2 regions of the Planococcus sp. APC 3900 genome follow, and region 2 is predicted to be linked to the other one. Evidence: riboswitches for the same ligand, from Rfam matches in the RefSeq annotation. Region 2 holds a riboswitch; the other holds the start of a gene.
What was found. Region 2 has a riboswitch for cobalamin ahead of cobT (nicotinate-nucleotide--dimethylbenzimidazole phosphoribosyltransferase). Riboswitches for the same ligand answer to the same signal wherever they lie in the genome.
Positions count from the first base shown of each region.

Region 1: linked by a shared signal. The riboswitch ahead of QMA04_RS01005 (acyl-CoA thioesterase) and the one ahead of cobT (nicotinate-nucleotide--dimethylbenzimidazole phosphoribosyltransferase) in region 2 are both predicted to bind cobalamin.

Region 1 covers NZ_JASDCT010000001.1:207,726-212,651, reverse strand. The annotation lists gene QMA04_RS01025 (ribonucleotide-diphosphate reductase subunit beta) at 1-141, opposite strand, end outside; partial or broken gene QMA04_RS01020 (ribonucleoside-diphosphate reductase subunit alpha) at 154-816, opposite strand; gene QMA04_RS01015 (GIY-YIG nuclease family protein) at 1,004-1,741, opposite strand; partial or broken gene QMA04_RS01010 (ribonucleotide reductase N-terminal alpha domain-containing protein) at 1,865-3,487, opposite strand; gene QMA04_RS01005 (acyl-CoA thioesterase) at 3,489-3,974, opposite strand; cobalamin riboswitch at 4,127-4,305, opposite strand; gene QMA04_RS01000 (PAS domain S-box protein) at 4,415-4,926, opposite strand, start outside.
Region 2 covers NZ_JASDCT010000001.1:312,336-317,261, forward strand. The annotation lists gene QMA04_RS01570 (ABC transporter permease) at 1-1,138, shown strand, start outside; cobalamin riboswitch at 1,198-1,372, shown strand; gene cobT (nicotinate-nucleotide--dimethylbenzimidazole phosphoribosyltransferase) at 1,459-2,508, shown strand; gene bluB (5,6-dimethylbenzimidazole synthase) at 2,527-3,168, shown strand; gene QMA04_RS01585 (PadR family transcriptional regulator) at 3,326-3,643, shown strand; gene QMA04_RS01590 (DUF2812 domain-containing protein) at 3,643-4,179, shown strand; gene QMA04_RS01595 (monooxygenase) at 4,263-4,571, opposite strand; gene QMA04_RS01600 (DsbA family protein) at 4,584-4,926, opposite strand, start outside.

The DNA of each region.
Region 1 (4,926 bases), 100 kb from region 2:
ATACAAATCGTACATTTGCGGGTAAGCAATATCGTTCCAGTTCAACAAGCCCGAAGACTGGCCGTTCAAGACGCCAGTCGATTTGTTCGGATGTTCCGGATTCAGTAATTTAATCTTTGTCAGCGGTTCATGTATGGTCATGAAAATCCTCCTTTAGCTTTGGCATGCTTCGCATTCTTCGATTTCCGCCTGTGATGTGCTGCGGACGTAATAAGTCGTTTTCAAGTGTTGCTTCCATGCTTCCAAATGAAGCTCCAGCAATTCTTTTGCTTTGATGGTATGCGGCACATAAAAATTGAAGCTGATGGACTGATCGATATGCCGCTGACGCGCCGCGTTTTGGCGGATGCTCCATTTCTGGTCCAGCACGTGGCGTGCACGGCGGTAATAATCGTACGTGTTGTGGTCCAGGTCAGGCGCTGTCACCTTAAATTTGAAGTTCTTCTTCTCTTCCGCATATTCAACGGCGTAAAGGGGATCGATGCCATCTGTCGAACCGCCGATTTTGGCGGTCGATGAGTTTGGTGCGACCGCCATCATCCAACCGTTGCGGACACCGGTCGATGCAACTTCCTGCTGCAGCTTGTTCCAGCGTTCACTGCTGTAGTTCCGGCGTTCAAAGTACTCGCCTGTATGCCATTCAGATTCTGCAAATTGACTGAAGGCTCCTTTTTCTTTAGCTAGCTCCATCGAAGCGCGGATGGTCTGGTAGGCAATTTCCTCGTACAGCGTATCCCCAAACTCGACGGCTTTTTCCGTTTCCCAATGGATGCCTTCAAGTGCCAAGAGATGGTGCCAACCGAAAGTTCCTAATCCTCATTTCTATTCAATAAAGGTCGTAAGCCTTTATCCGTTCTCTTATGAACTGCTGCATGTCACCATGCAGATTAGACTATATCACGTTCCTTTTTTAAGGAACCCCTGCTTTTCCACTATCATAAACTTATAGTGTACTCTACTCCCTTATCTCCTATGAGGAGTGGTTTCGATAGTCGTTAGGCTTTTATACCTCAACTGTTTTATATAAATAATTTGGGAAATTATCGTTTTTTAGTCTAGCTCGGATAGTAGTACGCTTAATCTCGGTTAATTTTGTACATTCAGATATGCTTAGATAGCAAATTCCATCAACTAAGATTTCTTTTCTATGAGGCATATTTTTTTTCATACTTTCCACAGCCAACTTAGGCTTAGGAACTCCTTTATTACTTGAAACCCATCCGCTTATACTTTTTTCTTTATACAGCTGCCTTCTTATTTCTTTCCAGTTACTTACATGAGTTCTCCCGAAAAAAGAATTTTTTTCTCCTGTTTTTAAAGAAGCTTTTTCTGAGAGTAGCTTTTTAACTTCCTCAGAGTGGCTTCTCCCATAAAAATGGTTTCCACTTCCTGTCATTTTTTCTGATTTGAGTCTTCGCTCTGCTTCAGAAAATAGCCGACCTTTTGTTCCTGTACCACCTAAAGTTAAGTTATATCCGTGAGCAAAACTGTTATATTTCATGACATAATATGCCTCAAGAGTATAAAGTTCTTCTTGGGTGAACTTTTCATTTTCTTCTATTACAGTGAAAACAAAAGCTTCTTCTCCGTACTTATTAAAACTTTTTTGAAGGTGATCGTTTTTGTGTCTATTTTTTCTTAGTTCAGAAAAGTGACAAATTTTCCGCCTATTTAAATTTACAGTTTCTCCGATATAATACTTACCCGTTACGTTATTTAAAATCGAATAAATTCCCTTCATTATTTTGTCCTCCTTTCCTTTAGATTCAATTGAGATAATTTAGCACGGGATTGTCTCGTCTGAGAGTTTCCCCGTTTAACAGGGTTTTCTTAAAGGGTTACCCCCTTAAGCCACTGGATACTCAATGGCGCGATATTTTTTATTCGTGGCATCGGCCTGTCCGACGGAAATCGTATTTAGGTCGATGACGTTATCCAGCATGCGCACCTGAACCCGTATCACCCGCTCCAACACGTCCGCCTTGACCGCTCTTGGCAAGTTGATGGAAGACAAATTACAGACAACGAAATCACCCGGTTTGCGGACCATGACAAGGTTGCCGTCTTCATCCGTATATTCTTTCATGATGGTTGTCGCTGACATGTTCTGCATGATTTCCGTACACAAATTACTGCAGTAAATCGACGTCAGCCCTCTTCCTCTTGTGTGCTTGTTCGGGTTCTGGCGGTTGACCTCGTCCCGGTAGAACATATAAGGTGTGCCGGTTTCCAGCTGCGACACCATGATGCGTGCCATGATTTCCATCGCGCGGTAGGTTTTGCGCGGCAATAATGGATGATCCACAGCTTCCTGGTATTTGTCGCTGAAGTATTTTTCACCGGTTTCATCGTAAAAATCTTCAAGCCCAAGCGCATTGCCGTTTTTATCTGTCCAGCCCATCACTTGCTTAATCTGATGCGGACAGAACGTATGCCATTCGCCGATGCTGCGGCCGTTTTCGTCTTTTTCCTGCAGCCGCTCCATAAACAGGTCCGGAATCGACACGCCGGTGAAAATATCGTGCGCTTTGCGGCGCTCGTCGCCATTATTGGTTTTCAAATCCAGGAATCCGTTCATGATGTCTTTGTGGAAGACATCCAAATAAATCGCCACTGCACCTTGGCGCTGTCCGAGCTGATCGACACTGACCGCTGTATCGTTGACCAAACGGATCCATGGCACAACTCCTGAAGAATTGCCTTTGAATTTTTTGATATCCGATCCTAAAGCCCGAACTTTCCCGTAATAGATCCCGATGCCACCGCCGTCTTTGCTGAGGCGTGCGATATCCCAGTTGTTCAGATAGATGCCGTCCAGTGAATCATCGACAGTATCAATAAAACAGGAGGACAATTGTCCGAAACTTTTACCGGCATTCGATAAAGTCGGCGTGGCTACTGTCATATACAGCTGGCTCATTGCCCAGTAAGCTTCTTTCACCAACTCGAGGCGATGCTCTTTTGGTTCGTTTTGCATCAACGTCATCGCAATGACAAGAAAACGCTCCTGCGGAAGCTCATATAATCTTCCTTCATAGTCTTTTGCTAAGTAGCGGTCAGCCAACAGGAACAAGCCGATGTAGTTGAACAAAAGATCCCGTTCCGGTTCGATGTCCTCACCCAATAAGATGATTTCCTCTTTCGAATAAGCCGCAAGAAGCTCTCCTGAATAAATGCCGATCCCTGTCAGCTTTTCAATAAGGCGATAGAAGTCGCCATATTTCTGGGAAGCGGAAAAGTTGCGGCTGTCTCCAGCTTTTTTGTATAAGTCGCCAGCATACAATTCTGCTGCGGTGTACGTCCAATCAGGCTCGTCCATCGTGATACGGTTCAGCGCATACAACAAGGACTGCTCTCCTTTTGCCTGCTCAGCTAAGTTCGCTGTCCGCTCCAATAGTTCTCGCGTATCTAGTCCATATACATCTGTTGCCCGCTGCAGCGCTCTTTCCACTGTCTTTATTTCTGTTTCTTCGATTTTCATGTTCATATCAACACAACTCCTTTGCGTATTCGTTCACTTTCATGCGGCGCTCTTTGCGATCTTGGGCGCTTTTAAATAGTTTTTCTTCGGCAGCCGTTTCCGGAACTACACCGCTCACCGGTGTCGGCTTGCCATCGCTGTCGACTGCCACCATTGTCAGAATGGCTGTAGTCGTCAAACTCCTTGTGCCTGTTTCGATTTGTTGGCATTCAGCTTTAACATACACTTCCATAGATGTTCTGCCTGTTGAGATCACCACTCCCTCCAAAATAAGGATATCCCCAACTTTTGCCGAAGATAGGAAATTCACCGTATCGATCGAAGCGGTCACAACTGCTTTTCCGCTATGCCTCATGGCTGTAATGGCGGCGATTTCATCTATGTACGCCAATACGGTGCCGCCGAATATGGTCCCCATGTGGTTGGTGTCCGGGGGTAGGACCAATCGTGTCTGAATGGTTCTGGCCACCCCTGCTGCTAATGGTTTTGTCATGAGTATCCATTCCTCCATCTCTGATATACAAGAAAAAACCCCATCCTCTCAGGGAGGATGGGGTTTAGATACGCAGAATATCGGATGGGAAGCAGAATACAGCTATCCCATGCATAATACCTTCGTTATCCCTCTCAGCTCCCGGAGAAGATCATAAACTCATAACGAAGGCAGGTCTCCTGGCTTGTGCGTCATCCTCTGCTATCTCCTTCCCGTCCGTTGGACAGTGGATTGCGATAGTTCGTCTGCACTTACAGTTGCGGGAACAGCTCCGGAATTTCACCGGATTCCCTATTAAGCCTTTTCAGGCACCTTCGTTATCGGTTCTACTATATATAGTGAATAATTTTAATCAATCACTAAATATTGTATTCATACACTATAAATCACTTTATTGCCTTTGACAAGAACTTCTTCATTCCTGCCGTTAAGTCAAAGTTTCAGTCAGTCGTCAAATAACGCTTCAAGGCTTGTTTCACCGTGCCCATCGTCGTCAATTGGCTAAAGTCCACACGCGCTTCAATCGCTTTTAATGCGAGTTCGGGACGGATTCCCGTGAAAATCAGTTTGATTCCGAGCAAGCGCATAATGTGGTCGATTCTATAAAGAAATTCTGCCACGACATTATCAATATTGTAGATGCCGGACACGTCAATAATAAGGCAATGCAGATTTTCTCCTTGAATTTTTTGCGGAATGATATCAAGAAGCAGATGGCTGCGATCCCCATCTACTGAACCTACGAGCGGCAAAACTGCCAAGCCATCAATAATCGGCACGATGGGAGTTGATATCTCATTTTTTAATTGCATTAGATCTCGTTCAGTTTTCTTCTGCGTCGTAATGTCGCGGATAGTGGACTGGATTGCGACCGTTTCTCCATATTGGACCGGGTAGCAATACAGTTCGACATCGGCTTGAGTTCCGTCAAAACGCTTAACAGTAGTCTCAA
Region 2 (4,926 bases):
AACGTTTGCGTTGATTCTGATTTCCATATTCGCCATTTCATTGCCCAGCATCTTGGAGAATTTTGCGGATCCGAAAGAAGAAATGGTGGTTGTATCCAATGCCGCCGATATAACTGTCTCGGAACTGGAAAAGCAATTGACCGATTGGGAGTGGAAAGAAGGGGCACAACAGCAGATAGAATCTTTGAAAAAAGAAGCGCAGGAAGGAAAAATTGCTGGCTTATACCTAATTGATGACAATGCCAGCAATTATTCTGTGACCTATTTTTCCAAATCGAATGACGTCGCTTTAAATTCGTCTCTGTCCCAGTATCTTCAGGCGAAGAATACGCAAAGAATTGCCGATAGCAACGGTATGTCGGAAGCGGATCAACAGTCCTTGTTCGTTCCGGTTGCCATGGAAAAAGGACAATTCACTTCAGAGAATGAAGTATCGGTGTTTGTGATTTACTTGATGCTGATGTTCATTTTGATGGCAGTTATGATGTATGGCACAACGATTGCAACCGGCGTCGCCTCAGAAAAAGCTTCACGGGTCATGGAAGTAATGGTGACAAAAGTAAACCCGCTGGCGATGATTTTCGGTAAAATATTCGGAATCGCTTTAGCAAGCCTCATGCAGTTCGCCGCTTTCTTTGGATCTGTTGCGTTGTACTTGAAATCAGGGCTTGTGGAACCCGCACAAAGTTTAGGGAATTTTGACTTGAATCTATCGGCGCTGACAGCCGAGCATTGCGTGTACTTCTTCATCTTCTTTTTATTGGGGTATTTATTATATGCTTCTCTATATGCGGTGTTCGGTTCCATGGTCAGCCGTCCTGAAGAACTGAACGGAACGACGATGCCAATTTCTATTCTCTTGATGGTCAGTGCTTTCTCGGGAATCCTTTTTGTCATGGATGACCCTGCATCAACGCTATCCAAGTTCATGGCAACATTTCCGTTTACCTCACCATTCAATATGATTATTCTGATCATGAAAGACGCTGCATCATTTGGGGAAATCGCTCTATCCATCGGCTTGCTGGTGATCACCACCTTTGCATTCGGTTATTTTGCAGCAAAAGTCTATCCGAAAGGCATCCTTCACTTCGGAGAAAATTTGAAACTGCGTCAGCTTATTATGAGGAAGTCATAAATTGCTTCTCTGGTTGTGTTTGCAAAAACGCGCTTTTGCGGTAAGCTAAATGAAAGAATAATTGAATAACCGTAACAGGTGCCCTTCGGGGAGAATAGGGAATGAAGTGAAAATCTTCAGCGGTCCCGCCACTGTAACGGGGAGTTTTACAGATTTGCCACTGGAGATTGGTCCGGGAAGGCCTGTAAAACGGTGATCCGGAGCCAGGAGACCTGCCTGCTTACGTTCTGCTGATAGATCATGGAAAAGTCTTTAGTTTATTTGTTCACGCAAATAAACTGGAGGCTTTTTCTTTTTAATTCAGAAAGGGGAAGAGAAAGATGAATTTATTGCAGCAAACAATGGAGCGTATTCAAGGGTTGGACCAGGAAATGGTGGGAAAAGCGCGGGAGCGTGTGGACAGCCTGATCAAGCCGCCGCACAGTCTCGGCAAGCTGGAAGAGCTCGCTGTGCAATTGGCTGGAATTTCGGGAGAATTGTATCCAGAGTTTGATCGAAAAGCGATTATCGTGATGGCTGCCGACCACGGCGTTTATGAGGAAGGGATTTCTTCCAACCCGCAGGAAGTGACATATGCGCAAACGATGTTCATCGCAAAAGGCATCACCGGAGTCGGAGTTTTGGCGAAAACAGCGGGAGCGGAAGTGGTCACCGTCGACATCGGCGTTAAAGGAGACTTTCCGAATGATGCAGGGGTGATCGGCCGGAAAATCAGGCAAGGCGCAGGCAATATTGCGACAGGGCCGGCGATGACGATAGAAGAAGCGATCCGCTCGCTGGAAACGGGGATTGCCATTGCAGAAGCGGAAATCCAAAAAGGCGCCAATCTGCTGGGGACCGGCGAAATGGGCATCGGCAACACCACGCCAAGCACCGCCATTTTATCGGTGCTTGGAAACATTCCATCTGAAGAGATTACCGGCAAAGGTGCAGGAGTCGGCAGTGGAGGAATCTCGCATAAAGCCCAAGTCATTAAGAAAGCGATTGAAACGAACCGGCCGGATAAAGACAATGCCATCGACGTTTTGGCCAAAGTCGGTGGACTGGAAATCGGCGGCATGGCAGGTGTCATGATCGGAGCGGCAGCAAACCGCGTGCCGGTTGTACTGGATGGGTACATCTCCACCATTGCGGCGCTGATAGCGGTGTCGATCGAACCGAAAGTGAAACATTACCTGATTGCTTCGCATGCAAGCGCTGAACCGGGCGGGAAAAAAGCAAGTGAATTGCTGGGCATCCAGCCGGTGCTGCATATGGAGATGTGTTTAGGTGAAGGGTCGGGCGCCGCTTTAGCATTCCCACTTGTAGATGCGGCCTGCCGGATAATGAAAGAAATGGCCACGTTTTCGGAAGTTGGCCTTAAGATTTGATGAAGAGAGGAGAAAAAGATGTTTACTGAAGAAGAAAAAAGAGGTGTATATAAAGCAATTTACACTAGAAGAGATATTCGCAGCTTTTTGCCGACGCCTGTCCCGGAAGAACTGATCACCACTATTCTGGAGGCTGCACACCATGCGCCGTCCGTAGGATTCATGCAACCCTGGAATTTCATTATCGTATCTTCATCTGAAACAAAAGAAAAGCTGGCCTGGGCCGCAGATAAGGAGCGGCGGGCACTGGCCATTCATTACGAAGGGGAGAAAGAAAACAAGTTTCTCGGATTGAAAGTAGAAGGCATAAAGCAGGCGCCCGTAACGATTTGTGTAACTTGTGATCCGACAAGAGGCGGCTCTCATGTCCTGGGGCGCAATTCCATTCCTGAAACAGACGCCTTATCCACGGCCTGTGCCATCCAAAATATGTGGTTGGCTGCCTGTGCAGAAGGCTTAGCGATGGGCTGGGTAAGCTTCTATAAGAAAAACGACGTCCGGGACATCCTGGACATTCCGCCGCATATCGATCCGATCGCCCTTCTGTCGCTCGGTTATACGGAAGATTATCCTGATAAGCCAATTCTGGAAGCAGCGGGATGGGAAAAAAGACGTTCGTTAAAAAACCTGGTTTTTGAGGATATATGGAGTGGGAATTAGAGCTTTTATAAGTAATGAAACAGCTGATGATAAAAAAGAAAAGCCATTTAAAAAGGGAAAACTTTTTCAAAAGTTTTCCCTTTTTTATAGACAGTTATATCACTTAATGATATATTATTTTCAGACATATCACAAAGTGATATAAAGGAGTGGGAATATGAAATCATTAGAGCAGCTGACGGATTCCGTTTTTTACATTATGGCCGCTTTCACAACACCGAGGCACGGCTACGCAGTAATGAATATAGTGGAGGAGATAACGGATGGAGCGGTAGTGATCGGACCGGCATCCCTGTATACGATCATTAAAAAGCTGACAAATGAAGCGTATATCGAGCTTTACGAAGATGCGGATTCCAGGCGCAAAGTCTATATGCTGACAGCTTTGGGAAGAGAAGTCTTAAAGCAGGATATTGAACGAAGAAAAACGATGGTCCAATTTGCGGAAACAGGATTACAAGGAGGAGAAGCCTGATGAGAAACAAAAAATACATGATGTCCGGTGGATTAGCATTTTCAGAACAAAGTGATTTGGAAAAATTGCGGGAAAAGGCGGCGCAGGGCTGGAATGTTAAACGCTTTAAATTTATGGGATACCAACTGGAAAAAGGCGCACAGGAAGACGTGATTTTCAGCATCGATTATCGTGATTTTAAAAAAGGCGAAGAAGAGGAATACTTCGAGATGTTTGAAATGGCTGGTTGGAATCATGTCAGTTCAAATGCCGGCATCCATTTGTTTAAAGCCTTGCCGGGCACAAAGCCGATCTACAGTGACAAAGAATCGTCTGTCGATAATCTGGTCCGCCAGCAAAAGCCCTTAATTTCCATTTCCATCGTTTGTGTATTGATCACAATCATCAGTTATGTACTGTCCCAAATGGGTCCGGATCTCGTTCAAACTGTTTTTCATGTGCTGTTTCTCAGCTTTGTGGTGCTTACTTTCCCGGTATTGATGACCGCGGGTGCCATCACATTTCAGCTATGGAGAGCAAAACGCGTTCACGTATAGAAAAAATGGATGTAAACATAAAAAGAACAGGCAACGCGTATCCAATCGCGTCTCCTGTTCTTTTGAAGTTGGAACTGTATTGTTTACTGATTGACTGGACCTTTATTGATTTCCGTCAGTGCAGAATTGACTTCGAAAATCTTGGCATGGACCGGTGAAATGCCAAACCCGGCTAAGCGCTTAGTATGCATATCTACGTATTTTTCAGCGGTCTCTTTTGTTTGGAAAAGATATATACCGCCGGCTTCCTTTGTTTTCGGGTTTTCAGTCCAAATCTTCCACAGAAAGCCCTTTTCCTCGTTGATGCTTTTCGCCAGTTCTGTGAACGACTCTGCCATTTCATCTCCGAAAGGGCCATCCATCTTAAAATCTACTTGAAGAATATATGCCATGGTGTTTCCTCCTTATTTTGTAGCTGGTGTGAAATACGATTCCCCTAAAATTTCATGGGCCTGATAATGGCCAGGGGCGAGTTCTTTTTCAATAAATGCATTTATCTCTGCTGATTCCACATCGTACATCACTTCAATTTCCTTGGAAAACAGCAGTTGTTCTTTTTCCAGCAGCTGAGAAAGTGCAGGTTGCGGTTTGGCTTGCAGGTCTTCCTGATTCAGCACTTGCTTCAAGCCGTCCACATAGGATTCGAACGGCCGACCGCCGACAAGTTTGACGCCTTTGTTGTCTTCATTGACCATGATGATGGAAGGGAAGCCGCGGGCACCCAAACTTCTGGCCAGTGCAAAATCT